2 linked regions of the Bernardetia sp. MNP-M8 genome follow. Each later gene encodes a partner of the first gene's protein in a complex. Links are inferred from orthologs where the notes say so. Each region holds a gene or a part of one and is shown in the gene's direction. Other genes may lie near its edges. The genes, in order: hisF and hisH.

What was found.
Region 2: the proteins of hisF (region 1) and hisH are in contact, whole or in part, in a crystal structure (PDB 6RU0), measured with the Thermotoga maritima proteins. The link is inferred for Bernardetia sp. MNP-M8 from one-to-one orthologs. Residues at the interface, in WP_004080486.1 of Thermotoga maritima: Met1, Leu2, Ala3, Arg5, Ser40, Glu41, Asp45, Glu46, Ala70, Glu71, Ile73, Asp74, Ile75, Pro76, Phe77, Asp98, Lys99, Ser122, Gln123, Glu161, Thr195, Leu196, Asn247, Arg249, Glu251; in WP_004080484.1 of Thermotoga maritima: Asn15, Arg18, Arg22, Arg117, Leu118, Pro119, His120, Met121, Gly122, Trp123, Asn124, Asn134, Gly135, Tyr136, Tyr138, Val140, Tyr158, Glu180, Lys181, Ser182, Ser183, Lys184, Ile185.

What each region holds. Positions count from the first base shown.
Region 1 is NZ_CP147012.1:4,276,866-4,288,530, forward strand. Bases 3,799-6,718 are described here. They hold hisF (imidazole glycerol phosphate synthase subunit HisF), read left to right. Parts: upstream 3,799-4,833; coding sequence 4,834-5,604; downstream 5,605-6,718. Other genes in these bases: V9L04_RS17405 (gliding motility lipoprotein GldH), read left to right, coding at 3,799-4,005; hisA (1-(5-phosphoribosyl)-5-[(5-phosphoribosylamino)methylideneamino]imidazole-4-carboxamide isomerase), read left to right, coding at 4,082-4,783; V9L04_RS17420 (DUF3891 family protein), read left to right, coding at 5,745-6,506. In the rest of the region: hisD (histidinol dehydrogenase), read left to right, coding at 1-328; V9L04_RS17395 (SpoIIE family protein phosphatase), read left to right, coding at 487-2,364; tRNA dihydrouridine synthase DusB, read left to right, coding at 2,463-3,467; more of V9L04_RS17405, read left to right, coding at 3,523-3,798; V9L04_RS17425 (peroxiredoxin-like family protein), read right to left, coding at 6,894-7,706; V9L04_RS17430 (DinB family protein), read right to left, coding at 7,871-8,503; V9L04_RS17435 (S-layer homology domain-containing protein), read right to left, coding at 8,627-10,036; V9L04_RS17440 (S-layer homology domain-containing protein), read right to left, coding at 10,196-11,665.
Region 2 is NZ_CP147012.1:4,753,382-4,764,874, reverse strand. Bases 2,196-4,943 are described here. They hold hisH (imidazole glycerol phosphate synthase subunit HisH), read left to right. Parts: upstream 2,196-3,140; coding sequence 3,141-3,746; downstream 3,747-4,943. Other genes in these bases: V9L04_RS19220 (HTTM domain-containing protein), read left to right, coding at 4,200-4,943; lon (endopeptidase La), read left to right, coding at 2,196-3,083. In the rest of the region: more of lon, read left to right, coding at 534-2,195; more of V9L04_RS19220, read left to right, coding at 4,944-5,723; V9L04_RS19215 (lipoate--protein ligase), read left to right, coding at 5,829-6,815; V9L04_RS19210 (YbaB/EbfC family nucleoid-associated protein), read left to right, coding at 6,992-7,327; V9L04_RS19205 (carbon-nitrogen hydrolase family protein), read right to left, coding at 7,638-9,206; V9L04_RS19200 (hypothetical protein), read left to right, coding at 9,593-11,410; V9L04_RS19195 (SprT-like domain-containing protein), read left to right, coding at 11,463-11,493. UniProt on the Escherichia coli protein: IGPS catalyzes the conversion of PRFAR and glutamine to IGP, AICAR and glutamate. The HisH subunit catalyzes the hydrolysis of glutamine to glutamate and ammonia as part of the synthesis of IGP and AICAR.

The sequences.
Region 1 (11,665 bases):
GAGTAATTTTTATGCTCCTGAGCATTTGATTATTGCTCTTGAAAATCCAGAAGAAGCAGCCGAACATATCATTAATGCAGGTTCTGTGTTTTTAGGAAATTACACACCTGAGTCTGTTGGAGATTATGCTTCTGGCACAAATCATACCTTGCCAACAGATGGACATGCAAGAGCTTATAGTGGAGTTTCATTAGATAGTTTTGTCAAAAAAATTACATTTCAATCTCTTACAAAAGAAGGACTGAGTCAAATTGGACAAACAGTAATTGAGATGGCAGAAGCAGAAGAATTAAAAGCTCATGCAAATGCTGTTCGTGTTAGATTATAAAAGATAGAAATGCTGTCAAGGCTTGTTGATTTGAACCTTGGCAGCTACTATAAAATAAAATTTCGTCATTGATTTTTAATTTCTTACATAAAATAGCGTTATATTTGGGTTAAAATATGTTTTTTTAGTAATCCTTCTGTCTATTCTAATCAGCAACAATGCGAAATTATTTATTTAGTTCTTTTTTATTTTTGGTTTTTCTATCATTTTTTGTGTTTCCTACAAAAGCTCAGTTTGTAACAAATGATGGTGAAAGGCTGACTGTTGAAATGTGTTTAGAAAAATCTGAAGGGCGCAAAAATCAAGGTGATTATAGAGGAGCAAGTGATTTTTTGAATAAAGCAGCTCTAATCCATTGGGACAAAAAAGAATTGCGACCAGCCATTACTTATTTTCAAAAGTCATTAATTTTCAATCAGAAAGTAGATAATCAGAGTGGAATGTATGGCATTTATAGTAACCTTGCTACTATTTATGCCGATTTAGAAAAATTTGATTCTGCACTTATTTTCTTCCAAAGAACATTAGAAGGACGAAAAAAACAAGGTATAAAAGAACCTATTATTTCAGCTCAAATAAATACGGCTGTTGTTTTAAATAATCTCAAAAGACACGATGAAGCAGCCAAGCAACTAGTAGATGGATTAAGTTTAGCAAAAGAATCCTTTGATTTGGAACAAATGAGAAGCATTTATGGAATGCTTGCCGAAACCTACGAAAAAGCAGGAAACTCTGAAAAAACAAAAGAATATTTTGAATTGTATCGCAATTTTCATGAGATGTCACAACAAAGAAAAATGGCTGTTGTGAGTGCAGAAGCAGACAAAGCAAGACTACAAGCAGCTTTAGCAGAAACAGAAAAACAACGAGCAGAATTAGAAATTGCCTTAAAAAACACCAAACTACAAGAACAAGAAAAAAATATAGAAAGTAAAAATGATGAATTAAATAAACTAGAATCTAATTTCACAAAACAAGAACTAGCCTATAAAGTCCTTCAACAAGAAACAGACTTACAAGAAGCCAAGTTTGCCCAAGAACAAGCCGAAAATGAACAGAAAATAGCAAGACAAAGACTTTATATCGGAGGCATTGCAGCTATTTTATTACTTGCTCTAGTAGGAATTATTTTTATTTATAGAAGCAGGCAACAAAAAAAGAGAGCCAATTTAGAATTACAAGATAAAAATGACGAGATTAGTTTTCAACAAATGCACATCATGCAACAAAACCATGAGTTAGCGAAAGCTGTAAATGAAATTGAAGATAAAAATCATCAAATTACATCTAGTATTACTTACGCAAAACGCATTCAAGAGGCAATGCTTCCCAATATTGCCAATATTCAAAAAGCACTACCCGAATCATTTGTCTACTTTCGTCCTCGTGATATTGTAAGTGGCGACTTTTACTTTTTTCATCATTTTGAGGAAGAACAAAAAGTAGTTTTAGCTGCTGTTGATTGTACAGGTCATGGCGTACCAGGAGCATTTATGTCTATGATAGGAAATGAAATTTTGAGTAGAATTGTAGCAGAAAATAATATATGTTCGCCTGCAAAAATTCTGACTCAGTTAGATAAAGGAATTACAACAGCTTTACACAAAGACGAAACAAATATCCATGATGGAATGGATTTAGCTCTCGTTTGTATAGATAAAAAGAATAAAACCCTTACTTTTGCAGGAGCAAAAAACCCTATTTTTTATATCCAAAATAATCAATTAGAGGTAATAAAGGGCGATAAGATGCCTATTGGTGGTTCAGAAAGAGAACATAAAAGTGAGTTTACAGAGCATGTTATTGATATTTCTATTCCAACCACATTTTATATTTTTTCTGATGGTTTTCAAGACCAATTTGGAGGAGAGCGAGGACGCAAGTTTATGGTAAAAAACTTTAGAGAGCTACTATTTGATATTCATACAGAAGATACAGCAGAACAAAAACAAATTCTCTATCAAACTTTTAAAAATTGGATAGGAAACGAACATAAACCAATTGACGATGTACTTGTAATTGGTGGTAGAGTTTAGAATATTTATTCTGAATGACGTTTGAAATAGTATTTTTTGTAAATTTGTAGTGTTAAAATTAACTTTAAATAAAAAGTAAGAAGATAAGATAAAATAATATGGTAAAGATTGGAAATGTAGAGTTAGGCGACTTCCCTCTTTTGCTTGCACCGATGGAAGATGTAAGTGATCCTCCTTTTCGTGCTGTCTGTAAAGCCTGTGGTGCAGATATGATGTACACCGAATTTATTTCGGTAGAAGGATTAATAAGAGATGCAGATAAGAGTGTAGAGAAATTAGATATTTTTGATTACGAGCGTCCTGTTGGTATTCAAATTTTTGGTGCTGAGCTAGATTCTATGCTTTTGGCTACCGAAATTGTTGAACGAGAAAATCCAGAAGTTTTGGATATAAATTTTGGTTGTCCTGTCAAAAAAGTTGTTTGTAAAGGTGCAGGAGCTGCAATTTTGAAAGATATTCCTAAAATGGAACTCTTATCAAAGGAAATTGTAAATAAAACCAAACTTCCTGTTACGGTAAAAACCCGTTTGGGTTGGGATCACGATTCTATAAAAATTTTAGAAGTTGCAAAGCGTTTGCAAGGGGTTGGTGTTCAGGCACTTTCTATTCATGGACGTACTCGTAAGCAGATGTATACAGGAGAAGCTGACTGGTCGTATATTGCAGAAGTCAAAAATAGTCCTGATATTCATATTCCTATCTTTGGAAATGGCGATATTGATTCTCCTCAAAAAGCATTAGAATACAAAAATCGTTTTGGTGTTGATGGAATTATGATAGGACGTGCAGCCATTGGTTATCCTTGGATTTTTAGAGAAATAAAACATTATTTGGCTACTGGCGAGCTTTTACCACCTCCAACATTAGAAGAGCGTTTGGACATTTGTAGAAAACATTTTATGTTTTCTTTAGAATGGAAAAGAAGTGAAATAACAGCAATTAATGAAATGAAACGTCATTATGCAGCTTATTTTAAAGGATTAAGAGGAATTAAACAATATAGAATGCGACTTGTTCAGTCTAGTAGTTCACAAGAAGTATTTGATATTCTAAACGAAATTGAAACTCAATATGCAGGAATAGAGTTTGTCCACGAATATTAATCAATAAAATTACCAAACAGACAAAATGTCTGTTCTACATTAAACCAAAAATATCATGAAATTTATCAAATCTGTTTTTCCAGTCATTACATTAGCTGTTTTGTTTTTATTTTCTTCTTGTGATGAAAACAATATTTATAGAAATCATGAAGACGTAAATTCGGTAGGTTTTAAGTGGAATATGAGCGATGAGAAAACCTATAAAGTAAATGTAGAAGAAGCAGGAATGTATGATATTTCGATAGAATTACGTCACGGAATAGCCATTCCTTATCAAAACCTTTTACTTACACTTACTTACGAAACGCCAGATGGAAAAGCATCTGAAGAAAAAGTAGATTTTACATTACGTGATGCTGGTGGACGTGCAGTAGGCGAAGGTGTAGGCGAAACATATGATACAAGACAAGTGGTGATGTCTAATTCCGAATTAGAAAAGGGAACATATACTTTCAAAATAAAACACGCAATGCCAAAACAAGATCCTATAAATCCAGTCTTGGAAGTCGGTTTGGTAGTGGATAAAGTAAAGAAATAAATCTGTAGCGTACCTTTTAAGGTGCGAAAATGTAATGTAGCCTTTAGGCTGCGATTTATGATTAGATAAAATAACTATGAATCTTCAACTCATTCCTGCCATTGATTTAATTGATGGTAAATGTGTTCGTCTTACGCATGGCGATTATGACACACAAAAGATATACAATTCAGACCCTTTAGACCAAGCCAAAATCTTTGAAGACAAGGGAATAAAACGTCTTCATATAGTAGATTTGGATGGCGCAAAAGCTGGACAACCAAAACACTTACAAATTCTAGAAAAAATTGCTTCTCAAACTGATTTAGTTATCGATTTTGGTGGAGGAATCCGTCATTCTGATTCTATTAAAAGTATTCTTTCTAGTGGTGCTAAAATGGTAAGTGTAGGAAGTGTAGCTGTAAAAAATCCAGAGATGTTTGAAAGTTGGTTATCTGAATTTGGTGGAAATTCTATTTTATTGGCTGCTGATGTTCGTGGTGAAAAGCTACTTACAGATGCGTGGAAAAAAGAAAGTGAATTTACCATTTTTGAGTTTATTGAAAAATGGAAACAAAAAGGACTTACCCAATTTTTTTGTACTGATATTACCAAAGATGGCGCATTAGAAGGCTTAAATACTGACTTTTATGGAGAATTAAAAACTAAATTTCCAGATCTTACAGTCATAGCTAGTGGAGGAGTAACCAGTCAAGATGATTTAGTTTTGCTTGATAAATTAGGCGTTGATGGTGCAATCGTAGGAAAGGCAATTTATGAAAATAGAATTACTATTTGATTTTATAATTCATTAATAATTTATCATTCACAATTAATAATTCAAAAACTTTGTTATCCAAAAGAATAATTCCCTGTTTAGATATAAAAGATGGTCAGACCGTAAAAGGAGTTCAGTTTGAAGAACTTCGTTTTGCTGGCGACCCTGTTGAGTTAGGCGAAAAATACGCAAAAGAAGGAGCTGACGAACTTGTTTTTTTAGATATTACAGCCACGCATGAAAAGAGAAAAACACTTAAAGAACTAGCTCTCCGAATTGCCAAAAACTTAAATATTCCGTTTACAGTTGGTGGTGGTGTGAGTAGCGTTGAAGATGTTTCTGTTTTGCTAGAAGCTGGTGCAGATAAAGTTACCATAAATTCGGCTGCCGTTCTGAATCCAAACCTCATTGAAGAAACTTCCAAACGTTTTGGTAATCAATGTATTGTCATTGCGATTGATGCTAAAATGAATGTGTCAGGAATAAACAAAGGAAAATGGGAAGTACACACAGGAGGAGGACGAAAAAATTTAGGAATTGACCTTTATGAATGGGCAAAAGAAGCACAAGAACGAGGAGCAGGAGAAATTTTGTTTACCTCAATGAGTCACGACGGAACAAAAAATGGTTTTGCTTGTGATGTCTATTCAAAACTAAGTCAGATTTGTAGCATTCCGATTATTGCAAGTGGAGGAGCAGGAACTACACAGCATTTTGTAGATGTTTTTAATGAAGGAAGAGCGGATGCTGCCCTTGCTGCCAGTATTTTTCACTTTGGAGAAATTCCTGTTCCTGTTTTGAAAAAAGAACTTTTTGAGAAGGGAATTCATGTTAGGATTTAAGAGAAGATTGGAAATTAGGAATTAGGAAAAAGGCTACTTTTATTAAACTTGTTTTAATAAAAGTAGTTATAAATTGAAATTTCATACAATAAAAATGCTATTGTAGTTACTTCTACCTTCCTAATTCTAAATTGGTTTCTATGATTGTCAATACTTCTACTCAAGGTTGGGAAATAATTTTTCAACGAGCGCACGGACTTTTGGCTTCCAAAATTGGTTTTTATTGGCAAAAAAGAGAACGTCCAGAAAGATGGTTAGAAACGCTTACAGCCATTGCCGAACACGACGACGAGCAAATCGGTTGGAAAGGAATGTATCATATCACAGAAGCTGGTGCACCTCAAGATTTTTCTTTATCCAAATTTTCATTAGAACAAGCACAGAGGATTGCAGCCGTTTCTCGTTACAAATCTCAATGGATTGCCTTGATGATTTCGATGCATTTGTCTTATTTATACGAATCTTTAAGAGAAGAAAAAGCTGCAAAAGAAGAAGGACTGACTTTGAAAGAACATAAAAAAACGATTGAATTTTTGAATTTACAGAAAGAAAATCAGAAATTATTTCGAAAAAATTTGAAAGTAAATCAACAAGAAGCTCAAAAAGCCTATAATCTTATTCATTTTTGTGATAGATGTTCGCTTATTTTATGTAGACAGAATATTCCCGAAGACGGACGTAAAGTAGAAGTTTTTGTTTTGCCAAACGGAGAAAAAAGCTATTTACATCAACGAGAAGACAAAACAATTTGTATTACACCGTGGGTTTTTGAAGAATCCGAATTTGAGGTAAAGGTAGAAGTGCATTGTCTTTCTCAATTAAAATTTGAAAATGATAAAGAATTAGCCAATGCGCTTCCGTCTGCTACAATTATAGAAAAAAAATGGTTTTTTAGGAAGTAAAATTAGACCCTAAGGCTAGGCTGTTTAGAATTTCAAAAATTCTTCCTAGAAAAGATGATTATTTTAAATCATTTTATTTTTGTAGAAATTTAGCTGCGTAGCTGCGAAACATTGGTAGAATCGAAAAATATTAAGTTCAAAAAGCTGCGTAGCTGCGTAATATTGTTGTTTGGTATTTGAAAGTTATTAAATTTCAACATTTCGCAGCTACGCAGTTCTAAATACGGAAATTAATTTGATTCTCTACATCCGAAGGTCAGCGAGTCAGCGAAGCTAAACATTACGCAGCTATGCAGCTAAAATACGCTACATTTTTAAAAATCATAATTACAAAACTGCACGAAAAAATAACCAAATTATAAACACCCTACCCTAAGGGTCTGTATTTTATTTCATATCCTTTACTTTCTGCAAAACCTCTCTAGGTTCTGCACGTTTTTTATAATCTGCATCTAAGAAAGCATATACAATTTCATTTTCAGAATTTATAATATAGGTCGCAGCCAAAGGCAATGTATAAGAAGCGTCTCCATTATACTTTTCTAAACCCATATTTTTATAGGCTTCTCTGATAGATTCGTCCAATGGAAAAACAATTCCATAGTCTTTTGCTACTTTATTTCCTACATCACTCAAAACTTCAAATTCTAATGCGTTTTTTTCTTTTGTAGAAAGTGTACTATCTGGAAGTTCGGGCGTAATGGCAATTAACTCAATATTTTCAGCTTTTATTTCTGGTAAAATATCTTGCCAAGCAGCCAAAGTAAGATTACAATATGGACACCAGCCTCCTCTATACCACGTAATGATAGTATAACCATTTTTTGTTTTGTCGGCTAAAGTTATTTTTTTTCCTGTTGCATTTGGAAGTGTAAAATTAGGAGCTTTATCACCTTCTTTTTTAGAGTTGCCTATAATTCCACTTGCAGCTACTTTTTCGATGGCAGCTTCATACGTTTTTACTTTTTCTGGGTCTGCACGCTCTTTGAAAGCAGTTGCTTTATTTTCTAGTTGTTCGGTTAGTGATTGTATTTCTGTTTGGTTAGTTTCATCTACAAGCACTTCTGTTTTTGGTGTTGTTACTTCTACTTGTTCTTCGCTTTGTGCTTTTTTGTTATTGGAACATGAAAAAAAGCCAAAAGTCAGCAATAAAGAAAGAATAAATAAAATTTTTGATAACTTGAATGTTTTGTTAGTCATTTTGAAATGAATTTTCTAAAAAAATATAATTGATTGGTGTATTTCTTTCCCTCTATTTTTCTTGTAAAGATATATAAATCAGAACGTTTGTTCCAATTAGCTATGAAAAATTTGTAATTAAATAACAAATCCTTTTATTGTGAGTGAATAAAAGGATTTGATAACTAGTTTTTTAATTGCGTATTTGATAAAATATTTTTAATTTGAATAAAGTGTCTAATTTCATGGTTTATCACAAAACGAAATGTATCACCCAAATTAAATTTCAGAAGAGGAAGCGTAAGAGAAACCTTTGTTTTGTTCCAATCTACCTGTTGAGCCTTTTCTAAAAGTCGCATAAATTCATTTTGGTCATCGATAAAAGTGTCCAAAACTCGTCTATCTACGCCACTATGAATTGGGTTTTTGTCTTTGAAAGTCTTCATTTTGTTTCCAATTCGCAAAGAATGATTTGCTGTCGGACTTTTATTCTCACTTATCGAAACGATTCCTTTCTGAACAGGAAGCATAGAATTAGCTGAATAATTTCCTAAAAATCCACTTTTGAAAATGTAATCTTGATTTGATGTGAGTTTGTTTTTGTCTATTTTTTCATCAATTCGCTTTTCGATCTCTTCCAAATAAAAAATACTATATCGATTTAGATGTTCGATACATTCTAAGACAGTCCAACTTTCTGTATTCGGACGAAAATTTAATTCATCATTTGATAACTGTTGAAGCTGAACTGTTTTTTGAAGAATTGTTTTGATTTCTTCAATTAGACTCTGATTAAGTTTTGAGGTTTGTATTTTCATAGAGAAAGAATTTTAATAGTTTGATTATTTACTACAAAAATACAAGCCTTTATACTTTAAAACATTGATTGAAATCAAGAATTTGAAATAATCATAATTTTATACTACTTGATACTTATTCTTCTATCTATTAATTCTTTGTCTAAATAAAGCAAGTGTAGTCAAATCTTTGCCAATTCCGATGCGTGGAATAGAGTAATTTGCTGGTGCATTTTTATAACCAAAAAAGTTGACTGCAAACGCTATTTTGAAATAAGTAGGAGCTTGTCTGGTTACTTCTTCACTATATGACCCAAATGGATAAGCTAAATACTCACAAGTTTTATTTAACTGGCTTTCAATAGTAGCTTTTGAGTTAGCTAACTCACTTTGTACTTGTGTAGGAGTCATATTTTCTAAATACCCATGATTTACAGTATGCGATTCTACTTCAAAAAGTGAATTTGCTTCAATACTACGCAACTGATTCCAACTCATTTTTGAGTGTGAACCTCCTGTAGTTCCTACAAAACCTGTATGAACAAAAAAAGCAGCTTTAAAATTATGTTGCTCTAAAATAGGTAGCGCATTGGTGTAGTTTCCAATGTATCCATCATCAAAAGTAAGCAAAACACTTTTTTGAGGAACAACAGCATGATTTGTAACAACTTCATAAAATTCATCTAAAGAAAGCGTACGATAGCCTTGAGACTTGAAGAAATTCATTTGTTCGATAAAATTAGGTGTACTTACATCACTACCATATATAGGATTTGTCAAAACCTCGTGATACATCACTACCAAAGGCATTCTATCATACGTTATCAAATAGGGATTTTTGTAGTCTGTAGCTCTATTTTGTTTCACCAAAGCACGATAAAGAATTACAGAAACTTCTCCACGAGTAGTATTTTCATTTGCTCTGAAATTACGTTTGTTTGGATAGTTAGCGACCAAATTATTGATTGTGGCATTAGCTATGGAAGGTTTCGCCCATGTTGCTAGTTGAGAAGCATCATCGTAATAAGAAGATAAACGAGCTACATCTCCACCTGTCAGATTAAGTCCATTCGAAATTGCTACTAAAGATTGTGTACGAGTAAGATTTGCAGAAGGCATAAATGTTCCATCAGGATAACCAGATAAAAACCCACCACGATATGCCTTTTGAATAGCATTATAAGCCCAATGTGTTGTAGGAACATCAGGAAATTCGATGGCTGTGCGTATAGGTGTAGGATTCAAAACACTTGAAATAAAAGCTGCAAACTCTGCTCTTGTTAGAAAATTATTTGGTTTAAATGTTCCATCAGGATAACCTGAAGCGTAATTATTAGAAATAAGATATTCTATTTCAAACTTTGCCCAATGTCCATTAATATCAGAAACAGAGAATAATTGTTGAGGGGAGTTTAAATTTTTAGAAGAACTTGTTTTTTGATAGGATTTGGCAGAAGTCTCAGTGCAATCATGATGAGAAGCATTCTCCATAATCTCTTGATTTATAATTTGCCCTTCATCTACACAAGCAGAGAGAGAAAATATAAAAAACATCAAACATAATTTGATGCATATTTTACTTGATTTATAATTAAATTTTAACATTTTATTAATTAGGTTTTAAAAAAACAACCTTTTGTATTTATAATCCAGTAGCCAAACTATCAGCAGTGATGGATTTTGTACAAAAGGTTGTAGTATATTATTTATGGCTTAGTTAGTAGAATAAACTCTGTGCATCCAAAGTAAGCCATCAGGAGAGAAAGCTGCACGAATAGCACTTTTCCTATATCTAGTAGCTTTTCCGATTGTTTGACCACGAGTATATCCAGAACTATAAGCTACTTGATCCCATTTTCCATATGGGTCATGAACATAATAATAATCAGCATCATGCCCTAAAAACACTAAAACATGTCCAAAACTTGTAGTATATCCATGAGCAATAACAGGCTTTCCTTGGTCTAATAAAGTCTCCATTTGAGCTAATGTACCATTCTGCTTTCCTTCTACTCGTACATTCAAACCAAAATAAGCCGCTTCAGAATTGAATACAGCTTGTAAACCAGACACAGTTTGCGCTCTATCTTTTCCATATTCTCTAGTTATGTCATCAGGAGTAGTGCTTCCACCATAATAATTAATTACCATGGCAATGGAAGTGTTCTGACAAGAAGTACCGGGATACAACGCATTATTACGTTGATAGAAATAAGGTACATTTTGCATAAAAGGACTAGCTTGACGCACGTCGATAGTTTGATTACGTGCTTTTACCAAAGTAGTACCATTATATCCTTCTACACGAAGAACACGAGCTATACCAGCATTATTGATAGTAGCTGTAAAAGAATAAGAACCATTACTTGGAGTAGTACCTAATGGATATCCATCTATAAAGAATTTGAGTAGGGTAATACCTGTACTTGTACCTGAAAATGTAACAGGACTTCCTGCATCTACAGGACTTGGATAATTCAATGAAAAATCGCCTGTAACAGGTGGTGTGCTAGTAGGATTTACTAAATACTGATTTGTATAAGAAAGGTTTCCATTTGTTCTCTTCATAGCACAATACATCAATGCAGTTGCATCAGCTCGTGTAGCATTTTTGAGTGGAGTAAATAGAGTTTTTGTAGGATAATTCAATACCAATCTATTCGTTAGGGCATTTGCCACACTTTGTTTTGCCCAAGTTGGAATCTCTGCATTATCTGTAAAAAAAGTAGTTAAATTAGTTACATTTCCTCCTGAAACAGCCAAACCATTTGATATAGCAATAACAATTTGAAGTTTACTGATATTTTGATTGGGCATAAATGTTCCATCAGGATAACCAGATAAAAAACCAGCCTTTGCAGCTTGTAAGATATTGTTTTTTGCCCAGTGTGTACTAATATCTGAAAATATAATAGTTGAATTTTCAGGTTTTGGAGTTGGATTAAGACAACCCACAATCATTGTAGCAAATTCAGCACGAGTAATCGTATTATTTGGCTTAAATGTTCCATCAGGAAACCCTGACATATAGCCATTTGAAGTCATATAATTAATTTCTGTTTCTGCCCAATTTCCTGCTACATCAGGCATAATTGCCATTACTTGATCTGATGAGTTTTGGTTGGAGTGTTTTTGCTTGTTGTGATTAATTGAGTTTGTTGCAAGATTTTCTGTCAAAATTTC
Region 2 (11,493 bases), 480 kb from region 1 along the record:
GCAAATTATTCTAGTATATATGTCGTTATTGGTATTTTTATTAAAGGTTATTACATTTATTTTTGTATAACAGTCTTCCAAACTATTAAATTTGATAAAATACTATTTTTGATGTTCAGACTGGAAATCTGAAGTATCTTAATGCAAACCGTGATAAGGTTTATTACTAATAACGACATGATAAAAGGTATTACTCGCCTTTGTTGGTGTTTTAGTGTAGCGACACCAACAACCAAATAACTTATTTATCTGCCATTTTGCCCTATTATTTTTTCGTAAAAACAAAAAAGAGGCTTGGTACATAGCTTGCAAATAGTTTTGTAATCAAAAATAATTTTATCTGTTTTTGATTGCGATTTATACTTAGACTATATTTATAGATATTTTAAGAGTAATTCGTATAATTTTATAACAATTTCATTCAGATTTACAGGTGTTTTTTTAATCAAGCACTGACAATCTGACACTTTTTTGTTGTTATAGTTATTCTTTCTAATTTTGATATTCAAATACACTAAAATCATATACATTTTTTGAAAAATATAAAAGTGCCTTTTACCGAAGATGATATTCCTCAAATAGACTTGGAAGAACTAGAAAATTCAGCTCGTGAACTAGAAGACGATTTGCCTGAAGAATTATTTATTTTACCTGTCAGAAATACTGTTTTATTTCCTGGAATTATTATGCCTATTACTGTAGGGCGTGAGAAATCTCTACGTTTAATAAAGAAAGCATATAGAGACGAGAGTTATATTGGTGTAATTTCTCAAAAAAACTTGGGGGAAGACGAACCACAAAAAACTGATTTGCATTTTGTGGGAACAGTCGCCAAAATAGTAAAAAAGATTGTGATGCCTGATGGTAATACAACTATCATAGTACAAGGCAAGCAACGTTTTGAACTTCATGAAATTACACAAGAAGAACCATTCTTAATTGGTAAAGTAAATTATCTGACGGATTTTTCATTAGATAACTCAAAAGGAAGTAAGAAAAATGACGGACGTAAAAAAGAAGCTCTTATAGAATCTATAAAAGAAGCAGCTTTTAAAATTTTGCATTTGAGTTCGGATATTCCACCAGAAGCCCAAATTGCTTTAGAAAATATTGAAAGTCCTAATTTCTTAATTAATTTTCTATCTGCCAATACAAATGTAGAGGTAAAAGAAAAACAAAAGTTACTAGAACTTCCAAAAGTAATGGACAGAGCTGTGCAGCTTTTAAAGATTATGCACCGTGAAATTCAGCTTTTAGAACTCAAAAGTGATATAAAAGAAAAAACAAATTCAGATTTAGACCAGCAACAAAAAGAGTATTTTCTTCGCCAACAAATCAAAACTCTTCAAGATGAAATTGGAGATGAAAATGATAAAGACATAAATAAACTGCATATAAGAGCAGATGAAAAACAGTGGAGTGAAGAAACAAAAGAGTTTTTCTTGAAAGAAGTAGAACGTTTTGCTCGTATGAATCCAGCTTCTCCTGATTATTCCATTACACTTTCTTATTTGGAATTCATGTTAGATTTGCCTTGGCAGTTTACTACAAAAGACCATTTAGATTTACATAATGCAAAAAAAGTATTAGATAAAGAGCATTATGGATTAGAAAAAATAAAGCAACGTATTTTAGAATATTTAGCTGTTCTGAAACTCAAAAATTCATTAGATAGTCCTATTTTGTGTTTGTATGGACCTCCAGGGGTGGGCAAAACTTCTCTAGGAAAATCTATTGCAAAGGCACTTGGTAGAAAATATATGCGTATTTCGTTAGGTGGAATGCACGATGAATCTGAAATTAGAGGACACCGTCGTACTTATATTGGTGCAATGCCTGGGAAAATTATGCAAAATGTAAAAAAAGCAGGTTCTTCAAACCCTGTTTTTGTTTTAGATGAAATTGATAAAGTAAGTAGCGATTTTCGTGGAGATCCTTCTTCAGCTTTATTGGAGGTTTTAGACCCAGAGCAAAATGATACTTTTGTAGACAATTATCTAGAAACAGAATATGATTTATCTAAAGTTTTGTTTATTGCTACAGCAAATTCATTAGATACTATTCAGCCAGCTCTTCGTGATAGAATGGAAATTATTCAAGTTTCTGGATATACAATTGAAGAAAAAATTGAAATTGCCAAACAACATTTAATAGCCAAACAAAGAAAAGCTCACGGACTTCAAGCAAAAGATGTTAGTTTTACTGCCGAAACACTGCGTTTTGTAGTAGAAGGTTATACAAGAGAATCAGGTGTCAGAAGTTTGGAAAGACAAATTGCCTCTCTTTGTAGAAGTGTAGCCAAATCAGTGGCTATGGAAGAAGACTATCAAAAGAAAATTACACCAAAAGAAGTAGAAAGAATACTAGGAAAACCTTCTTTTGATAAAGAACTTTTTGAAGAAAATGAAACAGTAGGTGTAGCAACTGGACTAGCTTGGACTCAATATGGAGGCGAGATTTTGTCTATCGAAGTCAGTTTGAGTAAAGGAAAAGGCAGAACTACTTTATCTGGACGATTGGGAGATGTAATGAAAGAATCGGTTAGTGCAGCACTTTCTTATTTGAAAGCCAATGCAGAAGAATGGGAAATTGACCATCAACTTTTTGACCAATACGATTTGCATGTTCATGTTCCTGCTGGAGCAGTTCCAAAAGATGGTCCTTCGGCTGGTATTACGATGCTTACAGCGATGGTCTCTGCTTATTCTCGTAGAAGAGTCAAAAATCAGTTGGCAATGACTGGCGAAATTACGCTGCATGGAAAAGTGCTTCCTGTGGGTGGAATCAAAGAAAAAATATTAGCTGCCAAACGTGCTGGAATCAATGAAATTGTGATGAGCAAACGCAATCAAAAAGACATTGAGGAAATTGAAGAGCATTATATTAAAGGAATGAAGTTTCATTTTGTAGAAAAAGCTGGAGAAGTTTTAAAATTGGCATTAGTCAAAGATCAAGACAAAACAGCTAGACCTTTGGAAGTACAAGATATAACTCCAAAAAATAAATCAGACAAAACAAATCAAAAAATAAGAGTCATTCCAACAAATCCACCAAAAGGAAAAAGTGGAAGTGTAGGAGTTTAAAACAAATTTAATAAACCCTAAGGGGCTTCTGAGACCCTTAGGGTTTTATAATAAGATATGAAAATAGTAATCATAGATTATAAAGCAGGAAATATTCGTTCTGTTGATTTTGCTTTGCAGCGTTTAGGAATAAATGCTGTGGTAAGTGCTGATAAAGAAACACTACGTTCGGCTGACAAAGTTATTTTTCCAGGGGTTGGACACGCAGAATCTGCTATGCAACAACTCAAAAATGCAGATTTAGACACTTTTATTCCAACACTCAAACAACCTGTTTTAGGAATTTGTCTTGGAATGCAGCTTCTTTGTTCGCATACAGAGGAAGGAAACACAAAAGGACTAGGGATTTTTGATGTAAACGTAAAAGAATTCAAACCAACTAATTCGGTTGATAAAGTTCCTCACATGGGTTGGAATACAACGCAAGATTTAAAAGGAAAATTATTTGATAGTAATTTATTTAATCAAGTAAATAATCCTTCTCAATTTTACTTTGTACATACCTATTACGCAGAACTATGCAAAGATACTGTTGCCACTTGTGATTATATCTTACCTTTTTCGGCAGCTTTACAAAAAGATAATTTTTATGCAGCACAGTTTCACCCAGAAAAAAGTGCAGATGCTGGAGAAGAGCTTTTGAAGAATTTTTTGAAAGTGTAGTTTGTTTTTTAGAATGAAAAAGGTTTTTTTACAGAACTTATTTTTTCATATCAATATATGTATACATCAAAACAAATACTCCGAACTCAAGTCAAAACAATTTTGACAAATTTTATTTTAAGTCTTTTTACTCTGAATATATATTTTACACCTAGTAATAATGAAGGTAAACAACTACATTCTTTTTTTATTTTACTTATTTTATTTTTTCATATAATATATTTTATAGTTTTATCAATTTCTTTTTTGTCTAAGATTTTTAAAATAAAATTTTTAATATATATACCTATATTTATATTATTGATATCTGATTTATTTTTTCTATATCTGTTTTTTGAAGATACAGGATATCATTTTTATGCCACTAGTATGATTTTTATGAATACTACACTAACAATAATATGGCTATTTTTTACCCTAGTCGTGCCTCGGCTGTTAAAAAATAAATAAAAAATGAGAGTCGAAAACTATGGTAAAAACTTCCTCAAAGAACCCATTTCAATAGCTCCTTTAGTAAGTTTCCGAATCTTATTTGGTTTACTTATCTTTTTTAGTACGCTTCGTTTTTGGTATATGGGTTGGATAGAAAAACATTATATCAAGCCTGTTTTTCATTTTAAGTATTTTGGTTTTGAGTGGGTTGAGCCGTTGAATAGTTATGGAATGTATGCTGTTCATGTGGTTTTGATTTTGGCAAGTTTGGGCGTTGCATTTGGTTTTTTGTATCGTCTTTCTGCTATTTTATTATTTCTGACTTTCACGTATTGCCAACTTATCGACCTTACTTATTATCTCAATCATTATTATTTTGTGAGTTTGGTGGCATTTCTGCTCATTTTTGCTCCTGCGAATCGTTTTTATTCATTGGATTGTTTACTTTTTGGCGTTGGTAGGTACAAAAGCAAAAAGAAAGTTAAGTTTGAAAGACAAAGTAAGTATAATCTAAAAAGTTTTTTATTCAATCTTTTTTATGTTTTGCCTTCACTCTCTATTTCTCGTGCTTGGATTTTAATTTTTCAGCTTCAACTTTCCATTACTTATTTTTATGCAGGATTAGCAAAACTTAATTCTGAATGGCTTTTTGATGCAATGCCCCTCAAAATTTGGCTTCCTCCTCATTATGATATGCCGATTTTTGGTTTTTTGATGCCGTATGAAATTACAGCTTATATTTTTTCGTGGACAGGAATGTTGTATGATTTATTAATTCCTTTTGCGTTATTTTATAGAAAAACTCGCCTATTTGCTTATTTTGCAGTAGTTGGTTTTCACGCTATGACAGGATATTTATTTCAAATTGGCGTTTTTCCAGTAGTTATGATTGCATTAACTTTGATTTTCTTCGAAGCAAAGTATCACGAAGCAGTATTAAATTTTATTTCTTTATTTTTTAATAAACTCTTACCGTTGTCGGTGTCCTCACTGACAACTTCCAAATATTTTACTTTTCATTCTTCTAACAAAAAACAATCTTCTCATTTACTTTTAAATCCACTCAAAAATTTTCAATTCATTTCTAAGAAATGGCTGTATGTTTTAACTATTTATTTCATCTTTCAGTTTTTATTTCCTTTTCGTTTTATGCTATATGCAAGTCAGCCCTATAATGAAACACTTTTTTGGAAAGAAGAAGGCTATCGTTTTTCGTGGCGAGTAATGCTTATGGAAAAGTTTGGAAGTGCTACATTCTATGTCAAAAATCCGAAAACAGGAAAAGAAGGAGTTGTGGATAATAGTGAATTTTTGAATAAACATCAAGAAAAACAAATGGCTTTTCAGTCTGATATGATTTTACAATATGCTCATTTTTTGGAGGAGAAATATACCACAAAAGAAAATCCAAATCCGATAATTAGAGCAGAAGTTTATGTAACTTTGAATGGACGTAGAAGTCAATTATTTTTTGACCCAAACCTTGATTTGAGTGAAATTGAGGATGGTTTTTTAGAGAAAGATTGGATTAATAAACTGAAGTGACACTATTTATTCTTTTTAAAAGAAAATAAAGAAATAAATTTTTAGAGTATTTTTGCAAAACTATTTTTGAGCTTATTTACCATCCTATATAAAATTTAACTCATTTTGAAACTAATCTTTTCACCCTCTCACTATCCATTTTTTAATCTCGCTTTAGAAGAATATCTATCTAATTTTACTGATAAAGAAAGTGAGTATTTACTTTTTTACAGAAATGAACCTTCCTTAGTCATGGGAAAAAATCAGAATGCTTGGGAAGAAATGAATTTTAATTATCTCAATGCTCAAGATATTTTTCTTTCTCGTCGTATTTCGGGTGGTGGAACTGTATATCACGATTTGAATAATCTAAACTTTAGCTTTATAAAGCCATTAGACACAAAAATGGTAGCTAATTATGATTCACTGCTAGTTCCTATTGTAGAGTTTTTGAAAACAGTAAATCTAAATGCTTCTATTGGTAAGCGTTCAGACATTTGGCTAGAAAATGAAAAAGGAGAAAAACGAAAAATCACAGGTACAGCTCAGTATACCAACAAACACCGTTTTATCACACACGGAACACTTCTTTTTGATACAGATTTAGAAAAACTAGAAAAAGCTATAACAATTCCTACAAATATCGAAGTTAATTCAAAAAGTCTTAAATCAGTAAGAAGTAAAGTAATGAATATCAAAGATATTTTAAAACAGAATGATAATGAAGATATTCTAACAATAGAAGAGTTTGAAGAAAAGTTGGCTCATTTTATTCTATTGTATTTTAATATACCTTTTCATTTGCATAGACTAACAGAAGATGAGATAATTGAAATAGAAAAATTAGCACAAGAAAAGTATAAATCTTTTGAGTGGATTTGGGGACGTTCGCCAGCGAGTGAAGTTACTAGAAAAATTACGTTCAAAAATCAAGAATATAGAATCAAAATAAAATTAAGCAGAGGCGCAATTATTCAAGAAATTAGTATAGAAGATAATTTCTTAAATGATAGCTTGCAACAGTTGGTAAATCAAATCTATAAAAAAGAAGAGTTAGAAAAAATTCTCTTACCAATTGGTTTTATAGAACAAGATTTAGAACTATGGTTTTAAATGTAGCGTATATTTTAAACTTTTTAATAAACTAAACGTTCCATTAAGATAAAACTGAATTGAAAATTTGAAAGTCAAAGTGAAAAAATAAAATTTAAACAATAATTTTTGTAATTTTACTTTCATTCAAACGAATTATAAAAATTGATAAGAATTAACTAACAAACCTATTCGATATGAAAGACATGATGAAAATGTTTGGTAAAGTGCGTGAAATGCAAGCCAAACTTCAAGAAGTGCAAGAACAACTCGTAAATATTACAGCCGAAGGAGAAGCAGGTGGTGGAATGGTAAAAGCAGTAGCTAACGGAAAAAAACAAGTCATTAAACTAGATATCGATGCTGATATTATAAAAGCAGATGATAAAGAAATGTTACAAGATTTAATTGTAGCAGCAGTAAACAAGGCATTAGAAGGCGCAGAAGAAAAAAGTAAAGAACACATGCAAAAAAGCACAGAAGGAATGATGCCTAATATCCCTGGTATGGATTTAGGTGGAATGGGAATGTAGTATTGAATTGTAAATGCTAAATTGTAAATTAAATTATTAGCAACTACATTCAATTGGACAGGGTTTTAACCCTGTTTTTTATACAAAGGCAAAAGGAGAAGTGATCAGGGCAGGGATGTCATTCATTGACGGGCTTGTACCTGTGTTTTCTCTCCTTATTTTATTAAAACTAAAAAAGTCTATTTCAAAATATTTTGAAATAGACTTTTTTATGTTGATGAAAAAATGATAATAGAAAAAGAAAAGTTATTGAATATTATAAATGTACTATTTCTTATCACTTACAATTTATCACTAATAACTATTTTATTTACTTATCTTCACTTTTCTTCTTCCATTTCAAAGAATAAATATCAGTGCGTCGGTCTTTTAAGTTACGAACGCTACCATGACTATGTAATTCTTTCAATAAATCAAGATTTACATCAGCAATCATTGTCATTTCTGTATTTGGAGTTGCTTCTGCAATAATGGCATTATTAGGAAAAGAATAATCTGAAGGTGAGAAAACAGCCGACTGAGCAAACTGAATATCCATATTTTTTACCTTTGGAAGATTTCCTACACTACCTGCAATGGCTACATAACATTCATTCTCAACAGCACGAGCTTGAGAACAAACACGTACACGCATATAACCATTCTGCATGTCAGTAGAGAAAGGAACAAACAAAATTTGCATTCCTTCTTCTGCCATCATACGAGAAAGCTCTGGAAATTCTGAGTCATAACAAATTAAAATACCAATTTTTGCTACATCAGTTTCAAAAACTTTTACTTTGTTTCCACCAACCATTCCGTAATCATTTACTTCACTTGGTGTAATATGAATTTTGTATTGAACATCCCACGTTCCATCACGACGGCACAAATAAGAAACATTATAGAGCTTTCCATTCTCATATAAAGGAAGACTTCCTCCAATAATATTTACATTATAAGAAACAGCATAACCCACAAGTTTATCTCTAACTTCTTCGGTATATTCTGCTAGTTTTCGAATTGCCTTTGCTGTATCTTCTTCATTAAACTCTGCCATCAAAGGAACATTGAAAAATTCAGGGAAGAGAACAAAATCAGCACGGTATGAGCTAAGCGCATCTACGAAAAACTCAACATTCTCAAAAAACGATTCTACTGATTTTACATTACGCATCTGCCACTGAACCACACCAATACGTATAACTTCTTTTGGTTGGTTTACAAGAGCAGGTTTTTCTTCATAATAAATATTATCCCACTTTAAAAGACTTGCGTATGCTTCTGATTCTATATCATCAGGTAAATAATTGCGCAATACTTTTTTTACGTGAAAACCATTACTCAATTGAAATGTCAAAACAGGATCGTAAATTTCTTTTTGGCGTACTTTCTCTAGATATTGTCTAGGTGTTACCGAATCAGAATATTTACTAAAGTTTGGCATACGTCCTCCAGCAATAATCCCTTTTAGGTTTAGATTTTCACATAATTCTTTACGAGCATCATAAAGACGTCTTCCCAAACGCATATTACGGCTATTTGGATTTACACTTACCTCAATTCCGTAAATAACATCTCCATCGTCGTCGTGATTTATAAAATTATCTCTTACAATATCATGATAAGTATGATTATCTCCAAATTTGGAATAATCAATTACCATACTAAGCGCATAAGCAATTACTTTTCCTTTGTCTTCTATACAAATCTGTCCTTCTGGAAACATTTCAAGCAATTTCATAATTGACTCTTTCGTCCACGCTTGATCTTTTGCATAAATCAGTTTTGATATTTCTTCAATATCGGCTGCATCGGTTGGCTCAACAGTACGAAGTTTTAATACGTGTTGTTCAGTTTCGAAAGTCGATATAACATTTTCTTTTTTATCTATTGACATAAAAGTAAGTTAAAAATTAAATTTTTAATTAGTAAAAGCTACTAATTTAGGTTAAAAAACACAGAACTAAGAATTGTTCTGTAAAATCACTCTACAAACAAGTGCTTTTTTGAAGTCTGTTTGTAGAGTATTATGTATATTTGCAATCTCATTTTTTAGACTCGTTTTCTCCAAAGAAAATATAGATTAATGAGTAATTGAGCGATTAAGTGCAGTCATAAAAGCACGCAAAAGTACACTTTATTTAAAATAAAACCTTTATTATTTCAGATTGTTTTCAATAATTATTAAGTGATTAAAATACAAATTATTACTTTTAATATTACATTTTTTAAACAATGTTTTATAATACAAATAGTTATTAACTGACAATTATCTACTCTAATATGTATCAATCTTATCTTTCAGAAGCTAATCAGATCTTTTCAAAATTTAAAAATCAATCTCGTTTGATTGCAACAATTAGACTGGTTTATTTTTTTGCTGCTCTAGTAGTTCTTTATTTTTTGCTTAATGAAGGCTGGCAAATCGTAACTGGTTCTAGTTTCCTCTTGTTTTTTGGATTTATTTTTTTAGTAAAATTATATCAAAAATCCGAACAAAAAAGAAATTATTGGAAAACAAGAATTACTCTTTTAGAAAAAGAAAATGAAAGATTAGAGTATAATTTCGAAAATCTAGATGATGGAATGGAATTTTATGATGTTCTGCACGCTTACATCAAAGATTTGGATATTTTCGGACAAACAAGTCTTTTCTCTTATATATCACGCACCCACACAAGTGTAGGAAGAAGTTTTTTAGCAAATTGGCTTTCAGAAAAAACAGATGAAAAGACAATTACGAAAAGACAAGAAATTGTAAAAGAACTAGCACAAGATTCAAAAAAAAGCACAGAATTACGTCTTGACTTACAAACAACAGCGCATTTAAGCGAAGAAACACCAAAAGAATATGCTCAACTTAAAAAATGGCTTCAATCAGAAGATTCATTTTTGGAAAGCAAAGTATTAAATATTATTCGTTTTGTTTTGCCTCTTATTACTGTTTTGAGTTGGGTAGCTACATTTATGGGATTTGTTACTTATATTTTACCTGTTTTTCTTTCTTTAGCTCAACTCGGAATTGTGGGAAGTATGTTTCCTAAACTACAAATGACGTATGACACCGTAGGAAAAAACATTCCTTTTCTGCAAAAGTACGCTTCTTTATGGGAAATTATAGAAAATGCTACTTTTCAAAAAGAGGAGACCAAGACTTTACAAAATGACCTAAAAGGAAGTTCGAAGGCAGCTCAAGAATTAGCCAAAACATTAGAATTGTTTGAATACCGTATGAATGGAGTTGCTTTTATGTTTTTAAATGGACTTTTTTTATGGGATATTCATTTTGCTATAAAACTAGAAAAATGGCGAAAAGAACATAAAAACGATACGCCAAAATGGGTAGAAACGCTGGCAGAATTTGAGGCTTTATTTAGTTTGGCTTCTTTTTCATTCAATCATAAAGAATATATTTTTCCTACCATTTCTGTTTTGAATATGAATGGAAGCGAACAAAAAGTAACAGAAAATGCTTTTGAGATTGTAGAAATGTCGCATCCACTTCTAAAACAAGAAGTTAGAATAGCAAATGATTTTACAGCTAAAAATATACGTGAAATTGCACTTATTACAGGCTCAAATATGGCAGGAAAAAGTACATTTTTGAGAGCATTGGGAATAAATATGGTTTTGGCATGCGCTGGTGCGCCTGTTTGTGCTACAAAATTTGATTTTGTTCCTATGCTTATTAGTAGTAGTATGCGTATTATTGATTCACTAGAAAAAGGAGAATCTTCATTCTTTGCAGAACTAAAACGACTAAAACAAATTCTTGATATTTTGGAAGAAGCAGATAAAAAAGGAGAATATAATTTAGTTCTTTTAGATGAAATTTTGAGAGGAACAAATTCAAAAGACCGTTATTTGGGTTCAGTAGCAATTATCAAACAGCTTTTAAAACTTCCTGCCACTGCTTTTATTGCTTCTCACGACATCGAACTTTCAAAATTAGAAGCTGAGTTTCCAGACAAAATTACAAACTACGCCTTTGAAGTAGAAAATATGGAAACAGGTCTGCATTATCCTTATAAAATTAAAAAAGGCGTTTGTCAGAATACAAATGCTGTATTTTTGATGCAAAAAATGGGAATTGAAATGTAAATTTTATCTAATCCTCAACGAGGTTTAACCGTCGTTGAGGATTTAAACTATTATGAAACTTCTAACCTACAACTATTCAAAAA